2 regions of the Lujinxingia vulgaris genome follow, and region 1 is predicted to be linked to the other one. Evidence: riboswitches for the same ligand, from Rfam matches in the RefSeq annotation. Region 1 holds a riboswitch; the other holds the start of a gene.
The links. Region 1 has a riboswitch for cobalamin ahead of FRC98_RS12705 (TonB-dependent receptor plug domain-containing protein). Riboswitches for the same ligand answer to the same signal wherever they lie in the genome.
Positions count from the first base shown of each region.

Region 2: linked by a shared signal. The riboswitch ahead of FRC98_RS02570 (acyl-CoA thioesterase) and the one ahead of FRC98_RS12705 (TonB-dependent receptor plug domain-containing protein) in region 1 are both predicted to bind cobalamin.

Region 1 covers NZ_VOSM01000005.1:310,733-317,716, forward strand. Annotated here, with positions in the region: gene FRC98_RS12700 (hypothetical protein) at 68-1,276, opposite strand; gene FRC98_RS12705 (TonB-dependent receptor plug domain-containing protein) at 1,276-3,441, opposite strand; cobalamin riboswitch at 3,471-3,680, opposite strand; gene FRC98_RS12710 (metal ABC transporter substrate-binding protein) at 4,025-4,978, shown strand; gene FRC98_RS12715 (metal ABC transporter ATP-binding protein) at 5,027-5,815, shown strand; gene FRC98_RS12720 (metal ABC transporter permease) at 5,833-6,729, shown strand; gene FRC98_RS12725 (proprotein convertase P-domain-containing protein) at 6,921-6,984, shown strand, end outside.
Region 2 covers NZ_VOSM01000001.1:634,570-641,553, forward strand. Annotated here, with positions in the region: gene FRC98_RS02555 (SLC13 family permease) at 97-1,602, opposite strand; gene FRC98_RS02560 (hypothetical protein) at 1,681-2,766, opposite strand; gene FRC98_RS02565 (hypothetical protein) at 3,147-3,551, shown strand; cobalamin riboswitch at 3,855-4,068, shown strand; gene FRC98_RS02570 (acyl-CoA thioesterase) at 4,200-4,640, shown strand; gene FRC98_RS02575 (HzsA-related protein) at 4,769-6,984, opposite strand, start outside.

The DNA of each region.
Region 1 (6,984 bases):
CAACAACTTACACCCTTGTTCACCTTTCCCAAACACCTCACTCCCCCCCAACCCCCTGTTTATTAAACTAAAATAACAGGCGGATGCGGCCCAGGGTGTTGGCGTTGGAGAGCAGGTAGTAGGCGTCGATGCCCTCGGCGTCCTCGACGATCGTCACCGACTGCGGACCTTCCACCAGATCGTCGACCTGGCCCAGCGGAATCGGCCCGGCAGCCAGCGTATCGCAGCGGGGATCCCACACATAGAGGGCATCCTGGTTGAAGGCGGTGAGCCAGAGCCGCCCGGCGCTATCGACCGCCAGGCTATGCGTGGCATCACCGCTCGAAGCATAGACCTCCACAGGATTTGAGGCGTCGTGCAGCCAGCGGGTCTCGCCAAGATCGAAGGCAAAAAGCACCGGCGCGGTCGCGCTGCTAAAATACAAAAGATCGGTGCCCGGCACCCGCACCGGCCGCCCGGGCGCCCCCACCACCGAGCCCTCGCGCTGACCTAAGGCGTACGAGGCGACCTCCGGTGAGGTCGGATCGGCGCCAAATCGCATCAGCTCCACGCCGGCCTCCCCCCGAAGCGTCACGCCCTCTGCGCCAAAGACCACCTCGCCAGCGGCGCTCACCACCAGCACCTCCTCCCCATCGACCTCTTCCACGCTGAGCGAGTGCGGGTTCTTAAACGTCGTCGCCACGCTCGCAACCACCTCCAGCGCGTCGCGCGAAATCACCGCGATGCTCCCCTCCCCGAACCCCTCCGCCACGCTCAAATAGTTGACGTTGCCCACGTACACGTAGCGCTCCCCCACCGCCACCGCCGAGGGGTTTTTGAACGAAAGATCTTCGATCTCCGCGATGATATCGCCTGTCTGGCCGTCGACCACGCTCACGCTATGCGCCGAATAGTTGGCCACCCACAGCCGCTCCGCCCCCGAGGGCGCCGCCCCCTCCTCCACCGCCACCGCATAAGGGTTACGATCGCTGCCCAGCGCCGCCGCCCCGGCCACATAACGCTCGCGCGCCACATCAAAAAGACTCAGTGTGTTGGCGCCGCTCTCCACCACCCACACCCCGCTCGACCCTTTGGCCAGATCGTTGGCCAGCGGCCCGGTCGTGCTCACCCGCGAGTCCACAAAAAGATCGTAGCTTGCGCCCCCCTCCTCACAGACCTCCACAAGCGCACCGGCCGGCTGCGCCTCATCCACAGGTTCGCCACAGCCAGCAACGAAACCTGCCACCAGCACAGCGCCCCACAACCCATTGAAACAATTGATATAATCGAAAGACATCAAAAATCCTCGGCCAGAAGCTCCAGAGAGACAAAAATCGCACGGCCCGGAAGCGGGCGCTGCAAAAAGTCCTGCGCGCGCTGATCGTTGAGCAGGTTCTGCACCTCCAGCCCTAAGCGAAGCCCGCCGCCCAGGCTCGCGCGACCGCCCAGATCCAGGCGCAGCGCCCCGGGGCTCTGCAGGCTGCCAAAGTTGTCGAGTTGCACTCGGCTGCGATAGCGCGCCGTGGCCTGAAGACGCGCGTCCTTAAGAAAGGTCTGAAACGTCTCCGCGGGCAGAAGACCGCCCAGATCGAGCGTGGCGCGCAAGAAGGCGCGGTGGCGCGGCTGATGCGGAAGCTGCGCGGGGCTGCCCCCCTGGTCGATCGTCAAATACGCCCGCGTCAGCGTGTAACTTCCATCCAGACGCAGACGCTCAAAGGGCGCCCAGCCCAGGGTCGCCTCCAGCCCGTGGGCGCGCGCCCCGGAGAGGTTTTGAGCCTGGTAGACGTAGGCCGAGATGGGCAAAAAGAGGATCATCTGCCCGATCTCGTTATGAAAATAGGCCGCCCCCAGCTCCAGCGCCTGCGGGTTGGCCTCGGGGCCCAGCCGAAGGCGCAGGCCCGCGTCGGCCACCACGGCCTCTTCGGGCAAAAGATCGGGGTTGCCGCGCACCGCTTCGGTCGAAAGATAAAGTTCGTCGAAGTGCGGCGAACGGAAGGTTTTTGCAAGGTTGGCGCGCGCCTCCAGCCGCGGATGCGCCCGCCAGATCGCGCCGATGGCCGGAACAAGGGGCACGTAAACCCTTGAATCCATTGAAAGATCCGACACCTGCTCGCGCAGAACTTCTCCGCGAAGCGCCCCCACAAGACTCAGCGCATCGCCCGCCAGCAACCACTCCTCCGAGAGCGCCAGCGCCGCATTGAGGCGCTGCGCCCCCAGGGTCGACGCGCCATCGGCGGCCTCATAACGCTCCGCCCTGAGCTCACCAGTCAGGTTCAGAAGATGCGCCCCGGCAAAGAGCCGCGCCCCGCCGGTGGCCGCCACCGTCTGCTGGCGCGAGTAGGCCTCCACATGCTCAAGCGTCATATGCCCGCGGGCGTTCTCGTAGCGGTACGCGCGGTCCTGGGCACCCAGGTCGGCGTGGGCCTGCCAGCGCTCCCCCTCAAAGGTGTAGCGCAGACTGGCCAGGCGGCGATGATCGTCGACCCGCGCCAGCTCAAAAGAGCGCTGAAACTCCGAGGGGCCAGCGCTTCCCCCGGCGCCCTCCTCCACCAGGGTGGTCAGGCGAAGTTCACCGCCCTCGCCAACCTTGAGCACGCCGGTGCCCCCGCCACCAAAACGCCGGTGGTCGTTGTTGCGCCGGGCCTGCAAAACACCCTGATTGTCCACAAAGCCAAAATCGCCCTCGCTGCGGCGCACGCCGGCGTGCAGGCGCAACCCCGCGCGCTGCCCGGCCACACCGAGCGCGGCCTGCGCGCCCGCGCTCCCGAAACTTCCAGCGCTCAGCCGCGCGCTGGCGCGAACCCCGTGGGTGGGCACCCGCGGGTTTAACTGCACCGAGCCGGTCAGCGCGCCGGCCCCGTGCACCACCGCCGCCCCCCCGCGAAACACATCGGCCGAGGCCAGGCCCCCCACCCCGAGCTGCCCCACATCAAAGCCAAGACCGGCCGGCGAGCTCAGGCGCAGGCCGTCGAGGTAGACGACAAGCTGGCGGGGGCTTCCGCCGCGCACCGAAACATAGGCCGGCTGCCCCGGGCTCGACGCCCTCGAGAGCTGCACCCCCTCCACCTGCGCCAGCGACTCGCCAAGGGTCTCCTCGGCCGCCACGCTCTCCCCGAGCCGCACCCGGGTCACAAACCCCGACGGGTGGCGCGCGTCCTCGCGCGCGCTCCGATCCCCCACCACCGTGCGCCCGCGCAGCGTTTTTTCGTCTACTTCGTCCCCCGCACCTTCCTCGCCGCGCCCCTCCCTTTCGGAAGATGCTCCCGCCGACGACGCCAATACCCCAATCGTTTCAACACCTTCCAGATCGCCCGCAGACGCAACCTCTTCAAAAAGGCGCTCCGCCTCCCCGGCTGCGGCCTCTCCAGCGGCGCACACGCACACGCCCACCCCGGCGCACCACGCCAGCGCGCGCACCACGCGCACAAGCCCCCCGGGGGCTGTCCTGAAATCCAACATCATGCGGCGCTCTTTGTCGCGAAGAGGTCTGCAAAACGATCTTTATGATGTTCAGGTATCCTGACTCACAGCTCCCGAGCGTCGATCATTCACCTCGACCCTCATCGCCTCCGACCGCCTTCCCATCTCCTCAACCGAGGTGACAGTGGCATCTGGCCGTCGGCTCGCTGCACACAGTGGCGCGACCGTCCCGGATTTGCACCGGGTTCCCTGACACGAAGCGCATCTTTTAGAAGAAGGCGCTCGGGCGGACTATCGCAGCGCCCCCGCACAGAAGTCAATCGCACCGCTGCCCCCCTCAGGGCAATCGCAAAGTCCCACGAGGTTTTTTTATGGAGAACCCACCCAATCCGTAGGGAGGGGTCTTGTGCCCCTCCGGAACTCCCAGGGCGGGGACCCACAAGGGGTCCCCCTACGGTGGCGGATGGTGGGGACCCACTTTGCGATTGCCCTGTGCCCCACCTCCCCCGGCGTTGTTGCAATACATTTGCATTCACGACCGTTCAACGTTAGGGTCCGCGCCCGGCGCGCCGCGCCCAGAGCTTTTGCGCTTCACTATGTGCCTCTCCACCCGGATGGAGCTCCGATGTCACACCCGCTCAAACGCCAGAAAACCGCCATCATCAAAGCGATCTTCGGCCTCATCGCCACATTGGTGCTCCTGGTCGCCTCCCCGGCCACAGCCGAACTTCGCGTCGTGGCCACCACCCCCGACCTCGGCGCCATCGCCACCGAAGTGCTCGGCGACCAGGGCACCGTCGAGACCCTCGTGCGCCCCGGAGACGATCCCCACTTCGTCGATCCTCGCCCCAGCTTCGTGCCCCTGCTCCACCGCGCCGACCTGCTCGTGCTGGTGGGAATGGACCTGGAAATTGGCTGGCTCCCCACGCTGATCACCGGCGCGCGCAATCCGAAACTTCAACCCGGCCAGCCCGGCTACTTTGACGCCTCCGCCCATATCGTGGCCGCCGACGTGCCCCGCGGCCCGGTCGATCGCACCATGGGCGATGTGCACCCCGGCGGGAACCCCCACTACACCACCGACCCCCGCCAGGGCGCGCGCGTCGCGCTGGCGCTCGGCCGCCACCTGGCCGAGCTCGACCCGCCCAACGCCGACGCTTACGTGGAGCGCAGCCGCAATCTGGCCCGCGATCTCATCCGCGTCGCCCAGCGTTTTGAGCTCTTATTTCGCGATCTTCCCGCCGAGCGCCGCCAGGTCGTAACCTACCACAAATCCTGGACCTACGTGGCCGGCTGGCTCAGCCTCACCGACGTCATGCAGATCGAACCCAAGCCCGGCGTTCCCCCCAACCCCCGCCACGTCGCGCGCCTTGTAGAGACGATTCAGGAGCGCAACATCCCGGCCATCCTCCAGCTCAACTACTACCCCACGCGCACCACCGAGCAGCTCAGCGAGCGCTCCGACGCCACACTCCTGCGCCTGCCCGCCCAGACCTCCGAAGGTCAGCGCTACGTCGCGCACCTCGAAGCGCTGGCCGAGCGCATCTATGAGACTCTGAATCCGGCCCCGGCCCCCTGAATTAGCGGCCCTCAGCCTCTTTCCCGAACCTTTGCTCGGACGCGTTGCATGAGCCCGGACACCGATCTTCGCCCCAACTTCGACCAGCCCGGCCAGGTGGCCCACGAGACCATCCCGCCCTGCCTGCCCGAGGATCATATCTCGCGCCAGCCCACGCTTCTGCAGGTGCAGGGGCTGGTCTGCGGCTACGGCGGCAAGGGCCTGCTCGGCCCCCTGGATTTTCACCTCCACCAGGGCACCTTCATGCTCATTGAGGGCCCCAACGGCGTGGGCAAATCCACCCTGCTTAAGACCCTCATCGGGCTGATCCCGCCGGTGAGCGGGCGCATCGACTGGAGCCTTCCGGCCGACGCCCTGCGCTTTGTGCCCCAGACCCGCACCCTCGATCCAATGCTGCCCGCCACCGTCTTCGACGTGCTCGCCACGGGCCTTCACCGCGGCCGGGGCTTAAGCGCGCTGCGCATCCGTCCGCGCCGCACCGAGCTCCTCGAAGCCCTGGAGGTCGTGGGCATGGCCCACCTCTGCGATCACCTCTTCCGCGAGCTCTCCGAAGGCCAGAAACAGCTCATCCTCCTGGCCCGCGCCCTGCTCGGAAAGCCCCGCCTCCTGCTCCTCGATGAGCCCTCCGCGTCGATGGACCCCGAGCGTGAGGCCGCCACCATTGAACTTCTCCACGGCATCCAGCAGCAGCTCGACGTCACCGTCATGATGATCGCCCACGGCTCCGCCCTTGCGCGCAGCGCCTCAAGTCGCATCATGCGCATCGACCGCCGCGGCCACATCGCCATCGAGGAGTGCCTGAAAGACTGCCTCGACGATCCGCACCACACCCACTGATCTTCGCGGGCACCCCTATGTTTGAATTTCTGGCGCTCTACGGCGACCTCTACCGCGACCCCATCCTCACCGCCATGATCGCAGGCCTGGGCCTGGGACTTCTCGGCGTGTACGTGGTCAGCCGCCGCATCGTCTTTGTCAGCGCCGCGCTCAGCCAGACCTCCGCGCTGGGCGTCACGATCGCTTTTTACCTGAGCGCGCAGCTCGGCCTGGCCGGCCTCCTCGCTGAACTTCTGGCCCCGGCGCTGGCGATCCTCCTCTCCACCATCGTCGTCTTCAGCCTGGTATGGCTTGGCGAGCGCCCCACCCTGGGCCGAGATGCGCTTCTGGGCGTGGCCTTTATCGTGCCCACAGCCCTGGTGCTGCTCTTAGGCCCGCTGATCGCCCACGAGCTCCACGAAGTCGAAGCGGTGCTTCACGGCTCGGCGGTGCTCGTGCGCGAAAGCGATCTCTACGCCATCCTCGGCGCCACCCTGCTCGTAGTCGTCACCCAGCTCGTCGCCTTTCGCGCGTTTGTCTTCGCCAGCCTCGATCCCCTGGTCGCCCGCACCCAGGGCGTGCCCGTGCGCAGGCTCGACGCGATCCTCTTCGGCGCCATCGCGCTGCTCACCGGCCTCTCCACCCGCGCGCTCGGCGCGCTGCCCACCTTCGGCCTCACTGTGCTGCCGGCCATCGGCGCCCTCGGGCTAAATGTCGGGCTGAAGTGGGTCTTCATCATCGCCGCAACCTCCGGCGCTGCCTCCGGCCTGCTCGGCTACATGCTCGCCCTGGCCACCGACTGGTCAGTGGGCGCAAGCCAGACCCTGGTCGCCGCGCTGCTGGCGCTCCTGCTGCGCGCACTCGGAATGCTGCTTAACCGCGGCGCCCGCCCCACCCCCTCCTCGGCGCCCCCCGAAAAGGCGCGGCCCGCCTGAAGATCCAGAATTTGGTTGCATCAACAGGGGGTTGCTGACTATCGTCTCCCCCACGGTCCCCATAGACCCTGGCTCTGCCGTGCCCGAACGCCTGCAGGCCAGCCGGTCGCGCATCACATGTTGAGCCGGCCGCGCTAACCCATCGACGAGAACCCACGATCGGACTTGTCAGAAAGTCGGAGATGAATCGGATGAAGCGACTCACCCCCTGGAACCTTCCCCTCAGTGGGATTTTGGCACTCGCCCTGGCCGCTT
Region 2 (6,984 bases), on a different contig from region 1:
GCTCGTCGGGGCCAGGGGGAGGAGCGTTTTGAGGCACCTTAGACGTTGACAGAAAGGTGGCGGGGGCTCAACCGGGGCCTCAGGCGCGCCGGGCGCTCAGATCCCCCAGGCCACCGGCAACCACAAGCGCCCCAGAAGGGCGATGAGCACGATAAAGGCGATGTTGAGGCGCAGGCCGGCGCGCATCATGTCGTTCATGGTGACGTAGTTTGAGGCAAAGACCACGGCGTTGGGTGGGGTAGCCACCGGCAGCATAAAGGCGCAGGAGGCGGCGGTGACCACCGAGATCATCAGGGTGTAGGGGTGCAGACCCACGACGGTGGCCAGGATGGCGACCACGGGCACAAAGATGGTGGCGGTGGAGGTGTTGGAGGTGACCTCGGTCAAAAAGATGACGACGGCCACGAGCACTAGGATCACCAGAATGCCCGGGGCGCCTTCTAAAAAGCCCAGACCCTCGGCGAGCCAGGTGGCAAGGCCGCTGGCCTCGATGCCGCTGGCCAGCGCCAGCCCCCCCCCGAAGAGCAAAAGAATGCCCCAGGGCACCTCGCGCACGTCTTCCCAGACGAGCAGGGGCTCACCGGGCTCGCAGTGGGAGGGGACGATGAAGAGCAGGATGGCGCCGAGGATGGCGACGGTGGTGTCGGAGAAGCCGCCCAGGCCAAAGGTTGCCAGGTGGGGGGCCAGCGCGCCGCGAAGCACCCAGAGGCCGGCGACGAGCGCGAAGATGGCGAGCACGCGGCGCTCGGAGTGGCGCATCGCGCCGAGCTCGCGCAGCCCCTCGTCGACGACCTGCGCGATGCCCTCCATGCCACCGATGCGAATGGGGTAGGCCCTCTTGGTCAGGTAAAACCACGCGATGAGGATGCCCACGATCGCGATGGGGAGGCCGTAGTACATCCACTGCAAAAACGAGATCGTGGTGCCGTAGACGCGGTCCACGTAGCCCACAAAGATGGCGTTGGGTGGGCTGCCGATGATGGTGGCGATACCGCCGATCGACGCCGAGTAGGCGATGCCCAGCATCAGCGCCATGCCGAAATGAAAGCCGCCGGGGCGGGTGTCGATCTCGGGCTGGTGCTTTTGGGTGAGGGCGGCCACCTGGGTGACAACGGCCAGGCCGATGGGGACCATCATCATGGCGCTGGCGGTGTTGCTGATCCACATCGACAAAAAGCCCGTGGCGACCATAAAGCCCAGCACCAGCCGCGAGGGCTCAAAGCCGACTTTGGCGATGATGGTCAGCGCGACGCGGCGGTGCAGGTGCCATTTCTCCACGGCGATGGAGAGCAGAAAGCCGCCCAGAAAGAGGTAGATGAGCTCGTGGCCGTAGTTGAGCGTGGTCTCCGCCGCGGGGAGCACCCCGGTGAGCGGAAAGAGCACAATGGGCACGAGCGCTGTGACGTAGATGGGGATGGCTTCGGTGAGCCACCAGATGGCCATCAAGAGGGTAATGGCCAGCGCGGCGGTGCCGGCGGCAGATAACCCCTCAATGCCCTGGCCGAGCATGATCAAAAAGAAGACCACCGGGCCGGCGATCAGGCCGATGCTTTTTGCCGGGGTGCGGGTGGGGGCGGGCGTTTCAGCTGAAGGGGGGGTCATGTGGCGAGCACTCCGAAGGAAGGAGCGCACAGATTAAGGGATGGGTGGGGGTGGTCAAGGTAGGGAGCTCATGACTGCTCAGGGGGAGCAGATCTCTGTGCACGAGAGGTCGTGGCCGATGTTGCAGGCCGACTCCCAGGTGCGGGCGGCGGCCTGGGCCTGGCCGCGCTGGCAGAGCACCACGCCCAGGGTGTGGATGATGTTGCCGTTTTCGGGGGCGAGGTCCACGGCCTTGCGAGCGATGGTCTCGGCGGTGGCGTCGCATTGGCCGGCGCCGTAGCAGCGCTCCCATGCCAGGCTGTTGCAGGCGTCGGCGTCGTCGGCGTCGCAGGCGGACTGATTGTAGATCTCGCGCGCTTCGGTGGAGTTCCAGTGGGCGTTGGCGAGCTCGCGGCAGGCTTCGGGGTTGCCTTCGGTCAGGCAGGCGTCTTCGTGAAGGTCGCGGAACATGGCCTGGCGCTCGGCATGCCAGCGCTGCTGGATGCGGTTCTGGAGTTTCTGGTGACGCTCTTTGAGGTGTTGGTCGAGCCCGATGCCGGTGCCGTGCACCAGATATTGCACGCGGGTCTGGTCGCCGACGGTGTTGACCATGGGCTGCTGGCGAGCGTGGCCAAAGAGGGTGTTGATGGCCGGGCAGGCCGCCCGATAGTCGAAGCGCCAGGCCTGTTGCGGGTCGCCTTCATGCTCCAGAGGGAACTCCATCGCGCAGGGGTACTCGGAGCAATTGACGGTGGTCTCCGGGGGAAAGACATCGGGGCACTCTTGCATGAGCTGGTCGACCATCTGCTCAAAGTTCTCGGGCCGAAAGGCCTCGTCGAGCTCGGCGGGAAAGGCCATGGGCACCTCCGGGGAGGTGCGATCGATGAGCTTTGCGAGCTCGTCGTTATGCTCGCGCAGGGCGTCGCGCTCCTGGATGGCGCTGGCGAGGGATTTCTGGGTGAGCGCGAGCGTCTCCTCGCAAGATTGGCCGCTTTTGGCCGCGGCCTCCTGCAGCTTCGCCAGGGTCTCCTCGCCCGCGCCTTCGCCCGGAGGCCGGTCCGCCGCGTTATAAGCGATCATCGTCGGACCCTCGGCGGGCTCGGATGAGAAGAGCAGGAAGGGCAGGGCGCCGGACGTGATGCCGACCACAAAGACGATGAGGTAGGAGAGGTAGGTTCGCATCATGCTATCGCTCGGACATCGATGGGCGCAGAGACAGGCAGAATGATGAGGAGAGTAGCAGACGAAACGGGGGTGTGGGAGAGGGCGCGCGCGCGGGTTGGGATGGTCGAAGGTGGTCGTTTTGTGTGGGTCGTGTGTTCATAAAATGAACATGGTCTGTGCGTTTTGCGCAGAGACATGCAAATAACGACCTAAAATCAGCATGAAACCCACCTGGCATGTGTATTGCTGAAGGGCTTGCCACCCTGATTGAGGAGGTCGTCATGGAAGCCCTGAAACTACATCAAATCGTCGTTCAACTGCTTCTTTTACTCGTCCTGAGCGTGTTCGCGTTGGGCTGCGCTGCGGGCGGGCGCGTCGGTCTTAGCGCGACCCCTGCAGAAATGGGGAATCTTTCGAGTTATCAGGCCCACGGCGCCATTGAGTTGGGCGATGATCGCACGGGGGGATTTTTGGTCTTCCAGGAGCTTCGTGTGGGCATGAAGGGCCTGGGAATTGGTGGTGGGGTCAAGTTTCCCATCTATATCGAGACGGAGAAGCTGACCTTTTACGGGGCTCCGTCCCTGGGCTTTGTGGCAGGATATGTGGGCGATGAAGAGCGCTCCGGCCTCAACGTGCGTCTGGCGGTAGGACTTGCCGATCGCCAGCATAAAGGGGGTGGGGCTCTCGATCGTTTGTTCGGGTGGGACTACGACACCCGTACGATCAGCCTGGAGGTCTCGCAGGTCATGAACACCGAGCGGTTCATGCCGACGACGCTGGTGCTCAGCGTGGGGCGGTTGCGTTGAGGGTAGGAATGGGCAGTGGTTGCCGGGCTATCGCGGCCCCTTCGGCAGCGGGCGTTTCAGTCGCGGATAAGGGGGGCGGATTGTGTTGTGGAGACACAGAGATAAAAGCGACAAAGGGGAGGAGGGCTACGGAGGATGCTGGCAGTCCACGCGCTCGGAGGAGTCTTTGTGGCTACCGCATCCCGGGGGCAAGGAGTGGCCCCGAGCATCACCGCGCGGCTTGCCCTGAGCGCATGTGCCCCCGATACTCCCCCCGCGCTGGTGTCCGCCCCGTGAGGGGCTGGCGAGTAGCCGGGAGGAATCGGCCCATGATGGCGTGTGGGTCGGGGACTTTTGGCCAGAAGAGGGAACCCGGTGAGATTCCGGGGCTGCCCCGCAGCGGTAAGCAAGAACGAAGGCCACATGAAAGGCACTGGCTCTTTTAGAGTCGGGAAGCCGTGGCCGGTAGGAGGTGAGTCCCGAAGGTGGGGCTGCCGCGCTTGCAAGCCCGAAGACCTGCCCGCGCCGGGTGATCTGAGCGAAAAACGGACCCCGTACCGACCTTGATTCTCGCGGGAGATGGGCAGGTCGCCGCGCGCGCCCCTGGATGGGGGGTGCCACGGCTCTCTGTGCATCTTCGGCCTTCATACGACTTTGAGAGGCAGACCGATGCACAGCTCCAACGACATGCTCGACCCTCAGACCCTCGCCCCCGGTCAGGTGACCGAGGTGCAGCTCATTGAGATGGTCTTTCCGCAGCAGACCAACCACTACGGCACGCTCTTTGGCGGGCAGGCGCTGGCGTTGATGGATAAGGCGGCGTTTATCGTGGCGTCGCGTTACACGCGGCGCACGGTGGTGACGGCGTGCAGCGAGCGCTGTGATTTTCATGTGCCGGTGCGTCAGGGGCAGCTCGTGGAGCTGACCGCGCGGGTGGTGGAGACGGGGCGAACCTCGGTGACGGTGGAGGTCACGCTTGTGGCCGAGGATCTTTTGAGCGGGGATCGGCAGCCGGGCACGCAGGGGAAGTTCGTGATGGTGGCGCTTGATGCGCATGGGAAGCCGACGCGGGTGCCGGCGCTGGCGACATCGGCAGAGACCTCGATGTGAGGGGAGCCCCCCCGGGGCGGAGGCTTCGGAGCGAGGGGCAGGAGCTCCAAAAAAAGCCGGCCCCCCTGGCGGGGGCCGGCTCTGGCTGATGATGCGGCAGACGTGCCGAGCAGCAGGATCGGGGTGGTTCAGTCGCTGAGCTCGAAGTAGCGCTCGCGGCGAGTCTGGTTGCCCTGCTGATCGTAGACGGTGACGGTGATGGTGCCGCTGCTCACCGGGGTCTCAAGAGGCAGCGCCCAGACGCGATCGTGGCTTTCGACGAAAAGGTCGGCCAGCTCACTTCCAGCCGGGCGGCCCTGGATCTCGAAGTCGGCGATGACCGAGGTGCGCGCCTCATCGAGGGCGGTGTAGTAGTCGAAGGCGCCGAAGCGAATCTCCTGCAGAGGCTCGCTGATGTGCCGCTCGCGGGGGCTTGCGACCACGAGGGTGGGGCGAAGGTCGTCGAGGAACCAGCCGTAGCCAGACTCGGCGGCGTCGATATGGTCGACAGGGCTGCCAAGGTCGATCCAGCGGGCGATGGTCATCTTCTCGTCATGGGTCAGCGCCGGCACGTCGGAGCCGGGCGGGGGCATGAGCTCGCCGATGTAGTCGAGATCGGAGTCGTTGGGGTGGGCACCCTCGGGGAGGGTGGAGGCGTCGCCGGGGACGCTGGCCGAGGGGTGGTCTTCGTTGCTCCAGCCGTCGAGGCGGCGGCCAAAGACCTTCCAGGTCAGCAGGCTTCGCCGCGACTGGAACTTGCGGATGGTGCGTGAGGCGTTGGCCTGGCGCCAGCGCGGGGATTCGCCCACGCGGACCAGCGGGGGGATGCCCCATTGGGCGGCCGCGTCGTTGTTGAGGCGATGCCAGGTGCCCGGATAGCCGTCGATGAGCTCGGTGTCGTCGAGCACCAGATCCATGGCCGGGCCACCGGTGCTGCTCTCGGAGTGGCAGGGGGTGCAGGAGCGCTCAAAGAGGGGCTGGATATCACGCAGGTACTCCACATCCACGGCGCGCTCAGATCGCTCGATGAGCGCCGGCTGCCCCTCATCATCACGGGTGAGCAGGGGCGTTGTGCGGGTCAAGTCCCAGATCTGGTAGTCCTCGCGTGCGGCGGCAGTCGCTTCAAAGTCCGTCGGGCTCTGGGAGTGCGCGTGGCATCCGCCGCAATCGTAGCGAACCTCACCGGGGCGAAGCTGGTGCCAGGTCTGCGAGGAATTGAGGACCATGCCGTCGCGGTCCAGGGTCTGGAAGGTGAAGGGGGTGTCGGCCGGAATTTTGGCCAGAAAACTCGTATCGGGGTTGCCATCCGGGTCGACCACAGGCTCGCCGGCGTCATCGAACTTGCGCACCGGGATCTCGCCAAGGATGCGCAGGCGTTCGTTGGCGTGGTTGGTAAACTTCACGCCGGAGTGCGTTCCGTAGCTGCGGTGGGTCGGGGTCTCCATCGCGACGATGCGCACCGCCCAGATGTCGTCGTCGGTGTAGATGCCCGAATCCGCGCCCTGCACAAACCAGTTGGAGCCGGTGTTGTTCTGGGAGGTGTTAAAGGGCTCCAGGCCGTCGAAGGCGTCTTTGCCCTGGCCGGGGCGGGTGTCGCGTTTGATGAGGCTGGCGCTGCCGAGAAGGGCGAAGGGGCTTCCCGTGGGAAGTTCGTCGGCGTGCTCCTGATCTTCGGGAAGCCAGCTCAGCCGCGCGGGCTCCTCGATGCCGTAGATGTCGCGGTAGGCCACGACCGCGCGGGGCTGTTGCTCGTTGTAGGCCGGGTCGTTTTTGATCTCGATGAGATCTTCGGGGTTGAGCACCGGCTCACCGGCGGCCAGGCGGTAGATGCCGCCGTCGTAGTAGGGGATGGGGGTGGGGCGGTTGAGGTGGTTGGCCGGGCCGGGGGTATAGACCAGCAGAAGATCGTTATGGGGGGCGGCCGAGGGGTGGGTCACCTTGCCGGTGAACTCGCCAGTGTCAGGGTGAATCGACGCGGCGCTGTCGCCGCCCAACGCGAAGGGGGTCAGCGAGTAGAGCCCCTGTGGCGAGAAGGGAAAGCGCATGTACTGCGGGTTTCCGTTGGAGTACCAGCCGATCTGGATCCTGGGGTTGCTCGCGTCGTCGGGCACCGGCGAGCCGAAAGGAGCTCGGTCGGGCTCGGGCAGGGTCAGCGGGAAGGCCGCCAGGGTGCCAAAGCCGTTGTTGTTCTGGTTGTAATACTCGGTGACGGTTACATGGCCGTTGGAGAGCTGGGCGAAGAAGTGAAATGAACTCGCGGAGGCGAAGGAGCTCATCAGGGGGTTCCACTGACGCCCATCGGGGTAGATGACCCACAGCGCCCAGTTGCGCTGGTCGCGCAGGCCCTGGGACTCGTAGCTGGAGA